3 regions of the Serratia nevei genome follow, and region 2 is predicted to be linked to each of the others. Evidence: predicted binding sites of a transcription regulator. Region 2 holds the regulator's gene; each other region holds the start of a gene.
The links. The regulator LexA, encoded in region 2, represses DNA repair genes until DNA is damaged. The targets are predictions, from matches to a motif close to TNCTGTATGTACATACAGNA.
Positions count from the first base shown of each region.

Region 1: the regulator LexA is predicted to act here: its motif matches at 2,074-2,093, upstream of umuD (translesion error-prone DNA polymerase V autoproteolytic subunit).
Region 3: the regulator LexA is predicted to act here: its motif matches at 2,566-2,585, upstream of umuD (translesion error-prone DNA polymerase V autoproteolytic subunit).

Region 1 covers NZ_CP149940.1:3,195,986-3,200,937, reverse strand. Annotated here, with positions in the region: gene V8N38_RS15405 (alpha/beta hydrolase) at 1-438, shown strand, start outside; partial or broken gene V8N38_RS15400 (DNA polymerase V) at 652-843, shown strand; gene V8N38_RS15395 (hypothetical protein) at 1,057-1,428, shown strand; partial or broken gene V8N38_RS15390 (resolvase) at 1,487-1,693, opposite strand; partial or broken gene V8N38_RS26080 (hypothetical protein) at 1,731-1,910, shown strand; gene umuD (translesion error-prone DNA polymerase V autoproteolytic subunit) at 2,099-2,533, shown strand; gene V8N38_RS15380 (TonB-dependent receptor) at 2,629-4,952, shown strand, end outside.
Region 2 covers NZ_CP149940.1:4,849,800-4,854,751, forward strand. Annotated here, with positions in the region: gene zur (zinc uptake transcriptional repressor Zur) at 1-190, shown strand, start outside; gene V8N38_RS23170 (CsbD family protein) at 293-502, opposite strand; gene dinF (MATE family efflux transporter DinF) at 818-2,155, opposite strand; gene lexA (transcriptional repressor LexA) at 2,257-2,865, opposite strand; gene V8N38_RS23185 (diacylglycerol kinase) at 2,968-3,336, opposite strand; gene plsB (glycerol-3-phosphate 1-O-acyltransferase PlsB) at 3,486-4,952, shown strand, end outside.
Region 3 covers NZ_CP149941.1:2,954-7,905, forward strand. Annotated here, with positions in the region: gene V8N38_RS25500 (replication initiation protein) at 1-295, opposite strand, end outside; partial or broken gene umuC (translesion error-prone DNA polymerase V subunit UmuC) at 870-2,132, opposite strand; gene umuD (translesion error-prone DNA polymerase V autoproteolytic subunit) at 2,135-2,551, opposite strand; gene V8N38_RS25515 (SOS response-associated peptidase family protein) at 2,748-3,434, opposite strand; gene V8N38_RS25520 (DUF4145 domain-containing protein) at 3,556-4,299, shown strand; gene V8N38_RS25525 (CAAX protease) at 4,548-4,952, opposite strand, start outside.

The DNA of each region.
Region 1 (4,952 bases), 1.7 Mb from region 2:
AATCGAATGATGAGCCGCCTGGGCATTCCCCTGGCGCGGCTGGTGGCCGCTACGCCGCTGGCCGGGATGGCGATGCCGATGGCATTGGCGAGCAAGATGCATGCGCTGGTCAATGACAAGGCGGCGCTTAAGGCATGTCTGGCGGACGACACGTCGGCGGGGGCCTGGGTGACGATGCGCTTTTTAGCCTCGTACGCGGCGTACGCGCCTGCCATTGAGCCGGAAGATTTCGACGTTTGCCCGATCCTGCTGACGCAGCCGGCGCAGGATCGCTGGACGCCGTTGCACCTGAGCGAACTGTTCCTCCGCCGCGTTCGACGGGTACCAGTGAGCACCGTGATGCTCGAGAACGCCGGGCATTATCCCCTCGAGCAACCGGGCCTCGATCAGATGGTTGAAGCGGTATACCGTTTTTGCATCGCCGCAGCGGCGCAGTAGGGCGATAGCGCATCCTCCGAAGGCGCCGCCAGGTTATCCACAGTTTTGGTGGATAACGTGTGTGCAAGGGGCGGTGAAACGCTTAGCAGGCGTAAAAAAAAATCGCTCAGAAAATTATTATATTACGCGGGAAAGCGCGATCCGCAGGGGGATAGGGGGTTGCACGCGTTCGCATTTTGTTTATGTCTTACTGTGTAAATATACAGTTTGGTTATGATTATGCTGAGCAATTCAAGGTTGTATGCTTTTTCACCAGGTGACCCCCTGACGTTACCGCTGTTTGCCGATCGCGTGGCCTGCGGCTTTCCTTCCCCGGCGCAGGACTATGTCGAGAGCAGGCTGGATATCGGCAAGCTGCTGGTGCGGCACCCCAACGCCACCTACTTCGTGCGCGCCAGCGGCGAGATGGAGCGTGCAGGATGGATCAGGCACTACCGACAGATTAAGAAACTGAGCATCCGAGAAACAGCAGACGCGACAGGCTACAGTACTTCCCAAGTTTGTCGCATTCAGGCCTTCTATAAAGAAGTTGAGACTGATTAAAAAGCAGCCTTAATGTACAATAATTTTCGATATCCAAACTGACCCCATGAACAATCAATGAGTTAGAGGTAAAAGATGATTTCATACAAAGAAACCATACCTGCTCTTGTCATATTCGCTTTATCTAATGCTGTGGCATATGCGAATGATTTCGACAAATCAAACGAAGCGATGGCAATTTCAGCAATAGGTTTTTCTGGCTCAAATGCTCGTGTTGCACATGATGTTTGTGGGGCAACCAATGAGAAAATTGATAAATATAAAAAACAAATAAAAGACTCATTAACTAGAACATTAAAGTATGAACAGTCAGGATTCGATACGCATTGGGATAATGGTTGGAAAAATGCTGATTTTTTGGTTAAGTCATTAAGTAATGATGAAGCCTATAAAAAAGAATATTGCCGAGAGGTTTTAGATGGAATTAATAATCCTGAAATGAATTAAGGATTATTCCTTATTCGGGGTTCTACGCCGGAACTCCAGATTTTTCCGTCCGCTAAAATTATCCCCGGTTGAGCAGCTTTATACCGTCAGCTCGCAGTGGACCATCAGGGGAAATGTGGCGGTACAGCGTTTGTCGGGTTATCCCAAGCTCCTGGCATAACGTACTGACTTTCGTCTCTGGCCGTCCCATTGATGCCATTGCCAGTCGCAATTTTATTGGCGTCATTTTGTAAGGCCGTCCGCCGTTCCTCCCGTGAGGCAAGGCCTGCCGCTGTTCTTTGCGGCGCTGTACGCAGCAGAGACCGACGGCCGCGCGCGACTGGCTCGACACCCGCTTAGTCCCGCCCTCTGGTCAAATGCAGGCTGACGTGTACAGCCTGCAGGCAGAGGATTTCGTCTGGCAACCGGTATCGCCCGCCGTCGGCGCCGTTCGCAATGACAATCCCTCATTCATCCTGCCCATCGATACGCCAACGGTCTGAGTGCCGCATTATCCACAGTTTTGGTGGGTGTCATGTGTGTAAACACACGCGAAGAACGCCAAAAGCTGCAGGAAAAATCACTCAGAAAATTATTATATTACGCGGGAAAGCGCGATCCGCAGGGGGATAGGGGGTTGCACGCGTTCGCGTTTTGTTTATGCTTAACTGTATAAATATACAGTTTGGTTATGATTATGCTGAGCAATTCAAGGTTGTATGCTTTTTTACCAGGTGAACCCCTGACGTTACCGCTGTTTGCCGATCGCGTGGCCTGCGGCTTTCCTTCCCCGGCGCAGGACTATGTCGAGAGCAGGCTGGATATCGGCAAGCTGCTGGTACGGCACCCCAACGCCACCTATTTCGTGCGCGCCAGCGGCGAGTCGATGATCGACGGCAATATCCAGGATGGCGATCTGCTGATCGTCGACAGCGCCCTGACGCCGGAGCACGGCAATATCGTGATCGCCGCGGTGGACGGGGAATTCACCGTCAAAAAGCTGCAGCGCCACCCCGACGTGCGGCTGTTGCCGATGAATCCCGCCTACGCGCCGATCGTGTTCGACGATGAGGCGCAGCTGGAGATCTTCGGCGTGGTGACCTTTATCGTCTACGCGGCGCGGTGACTTCGGTCCTTTTTTTCATTTTTTTCTGCCCGATCTTTTCGTTGGCGTGACCTCTCTACTGAGTTTCCAGTTCAATACACTCAGGGGAATCCTTCATGGCCATAAAAAACAAGAACGGCGCAGGGCGTACGTTCACATCAGCCAAACGCATGACCGGGAAACGCGTCGCTATCGGGATAGGATGCGCACTATCGGGCATGCTCACCTCCGCGATGGCGGCGCCCGGTGCGTCGGCACCACCCTCGGCGGTTGAACAGCCCGCTATCCTTTCCTTCGCCATTCCCGCCGGTGATCTGGCGCCCGCCTTGCAGACGGCGGCCGCTAAGGCCGGCGTGATAGTGATTTTCACGCCCGAACAGACGCGTGGAAAAAGCACCGCGGGCCTGCAGGGACATTATCGCCTCACCGACGCGTTCAATACGCTGTTGGCGGGCAGCGGATTGCGCGCTCAGCAAACCGCACAGGGATATCGGTTGGTCGACGCCGGGCCGGTTCAGCCGTTGACGATACCGGAACTGTCGGTGGTCGGCGGTTTGTCCGACAGCGTCGCCGCCGGCCGTTCGGTACTGGATAAAGAAGACATCGAACGCGTACAGGCCGATAACATCGCCAGTTTGCTTGATCGCTTGCCCGGCGTAGGGATGGCGGGATCGCCGCGCCCGGGCGGCCAAAGCCTGAATATCTGGGGCATGGGCGACATGGAAGATGTGAAGGTGGTGCTGGACGGCGCGCCGAAGGGATTTGAGAAATATCGGCAGGGTTCGGTATTCATCGAACCCGAACTGCTGAAAAAGGTTGAGGTCGATAAGGGGCCGCACAATCTGTTGAACGGCAATGGCGGCTTTGGCGGGACCATTACGCTGGAGACCAAAGATGCCGGGGATATGCTGCTGCCGGGCGAAGATTTTGGCGGCTTGCTGAAGTACAGCTACCACACCAACGATCGCCAGGGCATTTACAGCGGCGCGTTGTACGGCCGTACGCCGGAAGGATTTGCCGACGGTTTGATCTACATGAGCAAGCGTGACGGCGGCAACCTGAAGCGGCCGGACGGCACGCGCTTTGCCTATTCCGCCAACGATCAGGCTTCCTATCTGTTAAAAACCAATATTTATCTGAGCGAGGCGCAAACGCTGACGCTGTCGGCAATGCGCTCCGATTCCGATGGCTGGCAGCCTTTTGCCGCCAAGCGGGACGATATCGCCGCGCCCAGCCAGGCGGATATCGATAAATATGGCCGGGAAGAAGCGTGGCGCCGCATTCTGGTGTATCGCGACCAGACAGACACCAATTACTCGGTGAAATGGAATCTGGCGCCGGAAGCGCAGCCGTTGCTGAATCTGACGCTGTCTTACGCCTATTCGAAGACAGAGCAGCATGACAAGCGGCCGGATTCCGCTTCAAAGTTCAGCTATCTCGGTACGCTGGGCAATGAAAGCTGGGTGAACTATACCGATCGGCAGTTTGACGTCAGCAATGAAAGCCGTTTCGCCAGCGGGCCGCTGGAGCACAAGCTGTTGCTCGGCGCGCGTTGGCATAAACATCAGCGCGATACCCTGATGTATTACCCATCACAGGTGAAAAACGCCAGTTACAACTACGGCTATTTCCAGCCGTATTACATGCCGGCGGGCGAACAGGAAACCCGCAGCGTTTATCTGCAGGATGCGGTCAGCTTCGGCAGCCTGACCGTGACGCCGGGCGTGCGTTACGATCACGTGACCAACACCGGGCAACCGAACCGAGCTCCGCGCTATAACGACAGCGATCCGCTCGTGGGCCATGATTACAGCAGCGTGACCTATACCGGCTGGTCGCCGCATTTGGGCGTGATGTGGAAAGCGACGTCGAATCTGTCCCTGTTTGCCGACGTCAGCCGCACCTGGCGCGCTCCGGTGATCGACGAACAGTACGAAGTGCAATACGCCGCTTCCAGCGTGCCCGGCACCAGCCGCGGCCTGCAGGTGGAACGCATGACGGGCGTTCGTCTCGGCGCGGTGCTGGACTTCAACGATGTGTTGATGGCGCGGGACAGTCTGCAGATCCGCACTACGCTGTTCCGCAATCGCGGCAAGGACGAGATTTTCTATCGTCGCGGCGTAGTGTGCGACGCCGCACGGCACGGTGGCCAATGTGGGCAACCGTTGTCGAACTATCGCAACTTGCCGGGCTATACCATTGAGGGCGTGGAGCTCGAATCGTTTTATGACAGCGAAAGCCTGTTCGGCAGCCTGTCGTTCTCCTCGATTCGCGGCAAACGCGACGCTTCACCACGCGATCCGTGGGGCAGCGAAACCTGGATTGCCGAAATTCCACCCGTTACGGCACACGCGATGCTGGGCATGAAAGTGCCGCAGTGGGACATGGCCTTCGGCTGGACCGGCGATTTTGTGCGTAAACAGGATCGTTCACCGGCCGA
Region 2 (4,952 bases):
GGTGACCGAACGCACTACCGAAGGCGTAGAGGAAACGCTGCAGAAGCTGGCGCAGGAAGCCGGATTTGCGCTGCGGCACAGCGTGGTGGAAGCGCACGGCCTGTGCGCCGGCTGCGTGGAGGTTGAGGCGTGCGACAGCAAGCATGACTGCGCCGAACACGATCACAGCATCGCCATCAAGAAGAAGTAAGACGAAGTCAGGTACCTCCCTGTACCTGCGGCCGGGGCGCCAGAGGATGAGAGCGACGCCGGCCTGAGTTGGGCAAGCCGCCTTCAATGGCGGCCCTGCAAATTACCAGCGGTGTTTGGTGTGATCTTCCCAGGCTTTCACCTCTTTCTCGGCCGCCTCTTTCTGGTAACCGTAGCGCTCCTGGATTTTGCCGACCAGCTGTTCGCGTTTCCCTTCGATGACCGTCAGATCGTCATCGGTCAGCTTGCCCCATTTTTCCTTCACTTTGCCTTTAAGCTGCTTCCAGTTACCGTCGGCTTGATCTTTATTCATAGTCTCTCCGTTAACCTGTGGTGAATCAGTGATCCCTGTCGCCGGCCGGGGTTAACCAGAAATTTTTCTGGCCGATATGCCCTTCACCTTAAGGAATATCTCTCCCCTTCATTCGCCAGCCACATGATTCATTATAGTTAAACATGGAAATAAAAAAGCCATATGACAGAATAAAAAACCATTAAGAAATGAAATAAACATAAAAAACGCCAACAAACAACAAACTAAGCCGGGCAAAACCAGGCTGAAAACATGTAAGCAAACATGAATAAAAACATAAGAAAAATTAATAATTAACCCAACAAGGCGTGCGGTTTAGCGTGCGGCAAACCAGCTGCCGCGCACCTGATGGCGGTGCCAAATCCAGCCCAGTGCCAGACCGCGCAGCGCCAGAAACACCGCCAGCGCCAGCCAGAGTCCGTGGTTGCCAAGCAGCGGCACGCTGAACAGCGCCAGACCGTATCCCGCCGCAGCCACCGCCATGCTGTTGCGCATCTCGGCACCGCGCGTGGCACCGATAAACATGCCGTCCAGCAAATAGCACCACACCCCGACCAGCGGCAGGATGACCTGCCACGGTAAATAGTGGGCGGCCAACGCACGCAGCTCCGGCAAGGAGGTCAACGCCGCCACGATCTGCTGGCCGGTAACGGCATACGCCAGGGCGAAGGCCAGCGCGACCAGCCCTGCCTGCCTGCAGGCCGCGTGCCACACCTTGCGCAGCTGGCTGTCGTCCCGGGCACCGTAGGCGTGGCCCGAATGGGCTTCCACCGCATAAGCGAAGCCGTCGAGCGCATAGGCGGTGAACGTCAGCAGATTCATCAATACCGCGTTGACCGCCACCACGTCGCTTCCCAGGCGAGCACCGAAGATGGTCAGCGATGCAAAGCACAGCTGCAGCAGCAATGAACGCAACATGATGTCGCGGTTAAGCGCCAGCAGCCGACGCAGATCGCCACGCCAGGCCTGGCGCAGCATCGGCAGGGTGATACCGCGCAGGCACATCACCCGCCACGCCAGCCACAGGCCGAGCAGCAGCGTGGCGTATTCGGCGATGGCGGTTGCCGCCGCCGCCCCTCGCACGTTCCAGCCCAGGCCCATCACCAGCCAGATATCCAGCACGATGTTCAGCAGGTTGCCGACAATCAGCAGGATCACCGGCGCACGCACATACTGCACGCCGAGCAGCCAGCCCAGCAGCACCAGATTAGCCAGCGCCGCCGGCGCGCTCAGCCAACGGATCTCAAGAAAACGCCGCGCCTGTTCCAGCACCTCGCCATTGCCACCGACGATCCGCAGCGCCAGTTCGATCAGCGGATAGCGCAACAGGACGATCGCCACCCCGGCCAGCAGCGCCAGCAGAAGCGGCTGCATAAAGGCGCGCGCCAGCGCCTGCGGGTTCTGTGCCCCCAGCGCCTGCGCCGCCAGGCCGGTGGTGCTCATGCGCAGGAACAACAGCAGCATGAACAGGAAGCTGGTCGCCACCGCGCCGATCGCGACGCCCCCCAGGTAGATCGGGCTGTCGAGGTGGCCGATCACCGCGGTGTCCACCAGCCCGAGCAGCGGTACGGTGATATTGGAGAAAATCATCGGCAGAGCCAGGCGCCACAGGGCTTTATCGGTGTCGCTGGTGAAGGCGGAAATCAAGCGCATGATGAGATGTTCCCGTAGCAGTGGCGAAGGGCAAGGTCAGAAACAAAAACGCCCCAGAACAGGGGCGATTGATACAAGAGGCGGCACTGAGAGTGCGACGATTAAATCCAGTCACCGTTGCGGATCACGCCGACCGCCAGCCCTTCGATAGTGAAATTCTGCTGGCGCAGATCGACCACGATCGGTTGGAATTCGTTGTTCTCCGGCAGCAGCTCGACCACGTTGCCGTGTTTTTTCAGGCGCTTGACCGTCACTTCGTCTTCGATGCGCGCCACCACGACCTGGCCGTTGCGCACGTCTTGCGTTTTATGCACCGCCAGCAGATCGCCGTCCAGAATGCCGATGTCGCGCATCGACATGCCGTTCACCCGCAGCAGGAAATCGGCGCTCGGTTTAAACAGGGAAGGATCCACCTGGTAGTGCCCTTCGATGTGCTGCTGCGCCAGCAGCGGCTCGCCGGCGGCGACGCGGCCGATCAGCGGCAGCCCTTCTTCTTCTTCCATCAACAGGCGGATACCGCGCGAGGCACCGGAGACGATTTCGATCACGCCTTTGCGTGCCAGCGCCTTCAGGTGTTCTTCGGCGGCGTTAGGCGAGCGGAACCCCAGACGCATCGCGATCTCGGCACGCGTTGGCGGCATGCCCGTTTGCGAAATATGATCGCGAATCAGATCGTAGACCTCTTGCTGTCTGGTAGTTAGTGCTTTCATTCCGCCCCCTGTTTGTTTATACAGTCTTGCTGTGAGTATATACAGGTAAGCGCGGATTGGGAACCGAAGAATAAATAAAAATCAGTCAGTAGGCGCCTTTCGTCAGCCAAAATGCTGCCATAAGACCGTGCCCCAAACGAACAGCGCCAGCACGATCGCCAGCGACACCGCCGCCGATCCCATGTCCTTGGCCCGACCGGACAGTTCGTGATGTTCGCTGCCGATGCGATCCACCACCGCCTCGATCGCGCTGTTCAGGATCTCGACGATCATCACCAGCGCTACCGATCCGATCAATAAAATGCGCGCTATCGCACCCACATCCAGCCAGACAGCCAGTATGATAGCCAGCAGGGTGAGCACCAGCTCCTGGCGGAAAGCCGCTTCGTGCTGCCAGGCGGCGGAAAGCCCTTTATAAGAATAGCCGGCGGCCTTGATGATGCGGGTCAGTCCGGTTGCTTGGTTTGCCATGTTTTCGTGCCTTTCTCAGAGGTCGGTCATAATAAAAAGAGTCTAGAACAGTCCGCGCTGACGGCTCTCGGTTTTCGAACACCACAGATCTGCTACCCGGTTTCTGGTATGCTTGCGGCGCATTGCTAACAAGAGGCTTCACGTTGTTTATGTCAGGTTGGCGTAAAATTTATTATAAAATATTGAATTTACCACTTAAATTGTTGGTAAGAAGTAAGGTCATCCCTTCAGATCCGGTTACCGAGCTAGGGTTGGATCCCTCACGGCCGATTTTGTATGTTTTACCTTACAATTCCAAGGCGGATTTGCTGACGCTGCGCACCCAGTGCCTGGCGCAGGATCTGCCCGATCCGCTCAACTCGCTGGAGATCGACGGCACCGTGCTGCCGAGCTACGTGTTCATTCACGACGGCCCGCGCGTGTTCCGCTACTACACCCCGAAAGAAGAGTCGGTAAAGCTGTTCCACGACTATCTGGATCTGCACCGCAGCAATCCGGATCTCGACATTCAGATGCTGCCGGTTTCGGTGATGTTCGGCCGCTCGCCGGGCCGCGAAGGCCACGGCACGCCGCACCTGCGTCTGTTGAACGGCGTGCAGAAATTCTTCGCCGTGCTGTGGCTCGGCCGCGACAGCTTCGTGCGTTTCTCCAACACCGTTTCGCTGCGCCGCATGGCCACCGAGCACGGCACGGATAAAACCATCGCGCAGAAACTGGCGCGCGTGGCGCGCATGCACTTCTCGCGTCAGCGCCTGGCCGCGGTAGGCCCGAGCCTGCCGGCCCGCCAGGATCTGTTCAACAAGCTGTTGGCGTCCAAAGCGATCGAAAAAGCGGTCGAGGACGAAGCGCGCAGCAAGAAGATCTCGCACGAAAAGGCCCAGCAGAACGCCATCGCGCTGATGGAAGAGATCGCCGCCGATTTCTCCTACGAAACCGTGCGCCTGTCCGACCGCGTGCTGAGCTGGACCTGGAACCGGCTGTATCAGGGCATCAACGTCACCAACGCCGAGCGCGTGCGCCAGCTGGCGCAGGACGGCCACGAGATCGTCTACGTGCCCTGCCACCGCAGCCACATGGACTACCTGCTGCTGTCCTACGTGCTGTATCACCAGGGCCTGGTGCCGCCGCACATCGCCGCCGGCATCAACCTCAACTTCTGGCCGGCCGGCCCGATCTTCCGCCGCTTGGGCGCGTTCTTCATCCGCCGCACCTTCAAGGGCAACAAGCTGTACTCGACGGTGTTCCGCGAATACCTCGGCGAGCTGTTCACCCGCGGCTACTCGGTGGAATACTTCGTGGAAGGTGGCCGTTCCCGCACCGGGCGTCTGCTGGAGCCGAAGACCGGCACCCTGTCGATGACCATCCAGGCGATGCTGCGCGGCGGCACCCGTCCGATCACGCTGGTGCCGATTTACATCGGTTACGAACACGTGATGGAAGTGGGCACCTACGCCAAAGAGCTGCGCGGCGCCACCAAGGAAAAAGAGAGCCTGCCGCAGATGCTGCGCGGCCTGCGCAAGCTGCGCAATCTGGGCCAGGGTTATGTCAACTTCGGCGAGCCGCTGCCGTTGACCGCTTACCTCAACCAGCACGTGCCGCAGTGGCGCGAGTCTATC
Region 3 (4,952 bases), on a different replicon from region 2:
GTTCTTCATATTCACCATCCGATGGGAAAAAGGTAACAGAGCTATTGGAAAGCGCGTCAATGCCCTTCCTAACATCAGTGCTGGCAGTCGCCTGGCTAACTTTAAAGAGACGCTGATAATCTGCGACCCTTACAGTGAAAGTTCCAGGGTGATCGTCTTGTCTGTATGTCTCCATGAGGCACAACCACAGGACTCGTTTAGCCTGTAATGACAAATAGTAAGCAGCTTCTGTTAGCTCGTTAGATTGGGCTATCGCAGGTCTGTTAGTTTTAACAATCCCTTTATTTTCAGTCATATGAGTATGTATGGGTTGTTTTGATTTACCCCATAGTTACATTCGTTTAGAGCATGGTCAAGGCAAACTTTTGGTGATTCCCATACCTAAATTAACTTCAGGTATTTCCCATACAAACTTTACCTATTTCCCATACCAACTTTAGGTTTTACCCATAATAACTTTGGTTGTTTCCCATACTTGCTTTATCCGTTTCCCATATTGACAGGCCTGAGAGGCAAGTATGACAAGACTTTGGAGCGTGTCTAAAAAGCATTTAAAATCTTAAAAAAGAAAAAAAAGCTTTAAAAAACATTCCTGTGGATATGTTGATACCTGAACTATGGGAAACACCAAAAGTTTCCTTCATGCAACTGCTGTAGCTCCCACCGGTTACCCGGCGGGCCCCAAATCTATACCTCAACAACTCAGATTGTGACTCAAAAGCCAATGGTAGCTCTTTGTCTGCTAGCCTGGCATCGCAACGGCTCGTTGCGATCTAAGCGCTTGTGGTGCGTCCAGCTTCGAAAAAAGACTTGTCTTAGCATGATGGGGGGGAGGATCTTAAACGATCCTCTATCGTACAAATTTAGATTCAAATTATTTTGGCAATCGGAATGTCGCTTAATCGTGTGGTATAGGAGGGAGAGAGCAATTCGCGGCGCATCTTCCAGGTTTTACATATCCCTTGTCCGGCAAACCAGACTTTCCCCAACCCGGATTGGTTTATGCCATCGATGACCTGCATCAGTTATTCACTACCGGCGCGCGGCGGCCGCTCGTCGAATAAATCGATCTGGCCAGGTTTGTCGCAGAAGTCGTTAAGCATAATGTCCGCTTTCTGATACCGAAACCCGTCACGCCAGATCGCATCGAGGGCTTTTACTGCTGCTGCAACAATGTCGCGGGTGTCTTGTGTGGCCAGCATGAGCTGCACGCTGTGGCTGTTGGCGTAATAAGGCTCATGAGGCGCAAAGGGGCTGGTTCGCGCAAACACCGAAACGTGCCGGCAGTATTGCCGCTCTCGGCGCAATTTCTCGGAAGCGCGCTCTGCGTATTGGCACACCGCCTGGCGCATGTCCTGCAGCTGCGTGACGCGCTGGCCAAATGACCGGCTGACGATGATCTGCTGCTTTGCCGGCAGCGCATCGATCGATATACACGGCACACCGTTCAGTTCACGCACGGTGCGCTCGAGCACAACCCCGAACGTCCTGCGTATCAACGCCTGATTGCTGTCGGCAAGCTGCAGTGCAGTCGTGATCCCCATCGCAGCCAGCTTTTTGGTCAACTGGCGCCCACATCCCCAAATTTCGCTGACCGGCAGTAACGCCATCAACCGTCGTTGTCTATCCCGGTTTGTCAGATCAACGACGCCGCCGGTCGCCGGCCAGGTTTTAGCGGCGTGATTGGCGAGTTTGGCCAGGGTCATTGTCTGAGCAATGCCGATCCCGCAGGTGAGCCCGGTTTGCTGAAGCACCGTATCACGGACTCGGCGCCCGTAGTCTTCGAATGACTCTGTGGCATCGATGCCGGCAACGTGAAGAAATGCCTCGTCGATGCTATAGATCGTCATCGCCGGCGCGAGGGATTCTAAAATCGTCATGCAGCGTGCCGACATGTCGCCGTACAAGGCATAGTTGCTTGAGAAGACAGCTACGTTCTGATTTTTAATGATTTCTCTGGCCTGAAAAAACGGCATGCCACGTTTCAGGCCGAGCTTTTTTCCCTCGCGGTTGATTGCCACCAGGGCGCCGTCGTTGTTCGAAAGAACAGCCACTGGACGCCCTTTAAGATCCGGACGGAAAATCTGTTCGCAGGCGCAGTACATCGAATTGACGTCAGCCAAGAGAAACATGGTCACCTCACGAACGAGTGCAGGGCATGGATCACTACCCCGAAAATTTCCAGCGTTTCGGGATAAATAGGACTGTAGGCGGGACTCATCGGCGCCAGGCAAACCCTGGGCGTCAGCAGCAGCCGCTTGACGGTAAACTCACCGTCGACCGCGGCGATCACGATGCTGCCATGCATGGGTTTTTCAGCCCGATCAACGATCAGCAAATCTCCTGACAGTATGCCGCCATCGCTCATTGACTCACCCGTTGCGCGGATGAAATACGTGGCGGCCGGGTGTCTAATAAAATCATTTAAATCAATGGATTGTTCTATGTAATCGTCGGCAGGGCTGGGGAAACCTGCCGGGCATGGTGTCCCGTATAGCGGGAGTTTGATGGGTTGGCCTGGCGAAAAAAAGTACAATTCTCTGGCGTTCATAATAGGCATAATTTATCTGTATATATATACAGTAAATCATAAACGAAACGTGCGCACACGCAAGCCTGAAACCGGGTCTCGTAGCGCTATCCGACGTAATATAATAATTTTCTGAGTGATTTTTTCTGCAGCTTTTGACGTTCTTCATGTGTGTTTGCACACATGATATCCACCAAAACTGTGGATAACGCGCAGTTCAGACCGTTGGTGCCTCGATGGACAGGATGAGTGAGGGATTGTCATTGCGAACGGCGCCCACCGCCGGCGAGACCGGTTGCCAGGTGAAATCCTCCGCTTGCAGGCTGTACACGTCAGCCTGCATATGGCCAGAGGGCGGAACCAGGCTGGTATCGAGCCAGTCGCGCGCGGCGGCCGGTGGCAGCGTCAGAGGGCGCCTGTCATGAATATCCGCCAGGCCAGCATGACTGGCGGCCGTGATAATGACAAAGCTGCCGCTGCCGTCGCTGTCTGCTGCGTACAGCGCTGCAAAGAACAGCGGCTGGCGATCGGCGCCACAGATAAAATAGGGCTGCTTCAGCCGCGGATTGTCCGGTGACTTTTTCCATTCGTACCAGCCCGATGCCGGCACCAGCGCGCGGCCATGCTTCCAGAGCGGGGAGAACATCCGGCTGTGCTCCGCGGTTTCAACGCGGGCATTGATGAGCGGCGGTTTTCCCTGTTCGCGCCACCATGCCGGCGCATAGCCCCAGTTAATCGGCGTCAGCTGCAACTGGCCATCGTGGTGATGAAACACCGGCACTGGCGTGCCAGGGGCGACGTTATAACGTGCATGCCAGTTACCGGCGGTGCTAACCGGTGTATCAGGCTCCAGGGCGGCGAGAAATTCGTCGCGGCTATGGAATTGTGCAAAGCGGCCACACATAGGATAATCCAGAGTACAGACATGTTATTTAGTATAGCTTAGGAAAACGCCGGATACTTTTCATAATATATTAAATGACTGGTATCGGAATATAAGATGCCTTGAATTTAGGAGTGTTAATATGTCAGGCCGATTTGTATTTAATTCATTTTATAAAGATGACTATCCTGATTGGGTATGCCCAAATTGTCATAAGGCAACACTAAAAATTATTCCCAACAGCGTTGTAAAAGGCACAACTCCAGCAGCCCATAAATATCACAAGCATGAAGGGCATCGATATGATAATGATGAGTTTATTTTTAGCTTAATGTTAAAATGTAGTCAGAGTAACTGCGATCAGCCAGTTGTTGTCATGGGGGTTGGGGGGTATGAACAACAATATATTAATAGAACGAGTGGGGAATGGGATTGGTTTGAATTTTACAAACCCAAGGGTTTTTATCCTCCTATCCCTGTGTTTACTCCCTGTGAGCAGTATCCTGAACAAATAAAAGTGCAGCTTCAGGAAATTTCAGCCCATCTTCCAGGACATCCGCAAGCTGCAATTAATGCACTTCGGACTACGCTTGAAATTATCATGGACTATTTTGAAATACCTAGAGATGATAAAGGAAGATATGTATCTCTAGATAAAAGAATTAAAGATACTCCTGAGAAGTACAGTTCATTAAGAGAAGGATTTGAAGCGTTGAAATGGCTGGGGAATACAGGGAGTCATAATCTAAAACCCGTTGATGAAAAAGATATCGATGGTGCGTGTCATATGCTTGATGATTTCTTGCAACGTATATTCAGAGGTGAAATTTCTCACGCAGAGACGATTGAGCGTCTAAATAGAAACCATAATCCAAAGGTGAGGTGATCTAATCTTTACGATGTTGCTTGCGAAAACTAATAACATAAGATCTTACAGGCACAAGCATGAACACCGAGTGACGCGACAGTCAAGATGCTCTTTGTGGATATCGTAAATGAATCCATGATCGTGTACGTTACACCTAATCTACAGAAGCTGCAGGAATTGAGTTATGAGGGGATAAATGTATGATTGTTTCAGTGGTTATGAGTTTTTTTTTGGCCCTTAACTAAGGGCCGTTTTCGACATTTAATTTATCTCATTTTAAATAAAATACAACAGGAATTATTATCCAATACCATTGGGACTGATTGTTTTCCACCTTTGGTTTGTTGAAATAATTTATCAAGCACACCTGGTTCAGTGGTATCAGGCGTTTGATAATCGAGGTTGGTATAAATTTTCAGCTCTTCAATGGAGCAAATTCTTCTTGCATTGGCGAACATTCCCCATGCATTAAGTGCTTGGCACGTTATAGGGCTAATTGCTGTTATCAATTTCTCTATTAGGTTTATTTTTTCCCTTATAGAGTCAATGGCTGTTTTAGCATCTACTGATTTGGATTTTATCCATATGCAATCATGGTGAAATAGCCTGTTTCTGTAGTCTCTTATTTCTTTTAGTAAGTTAATTAACTTCCGTCTTGCTTCAATGGGTTT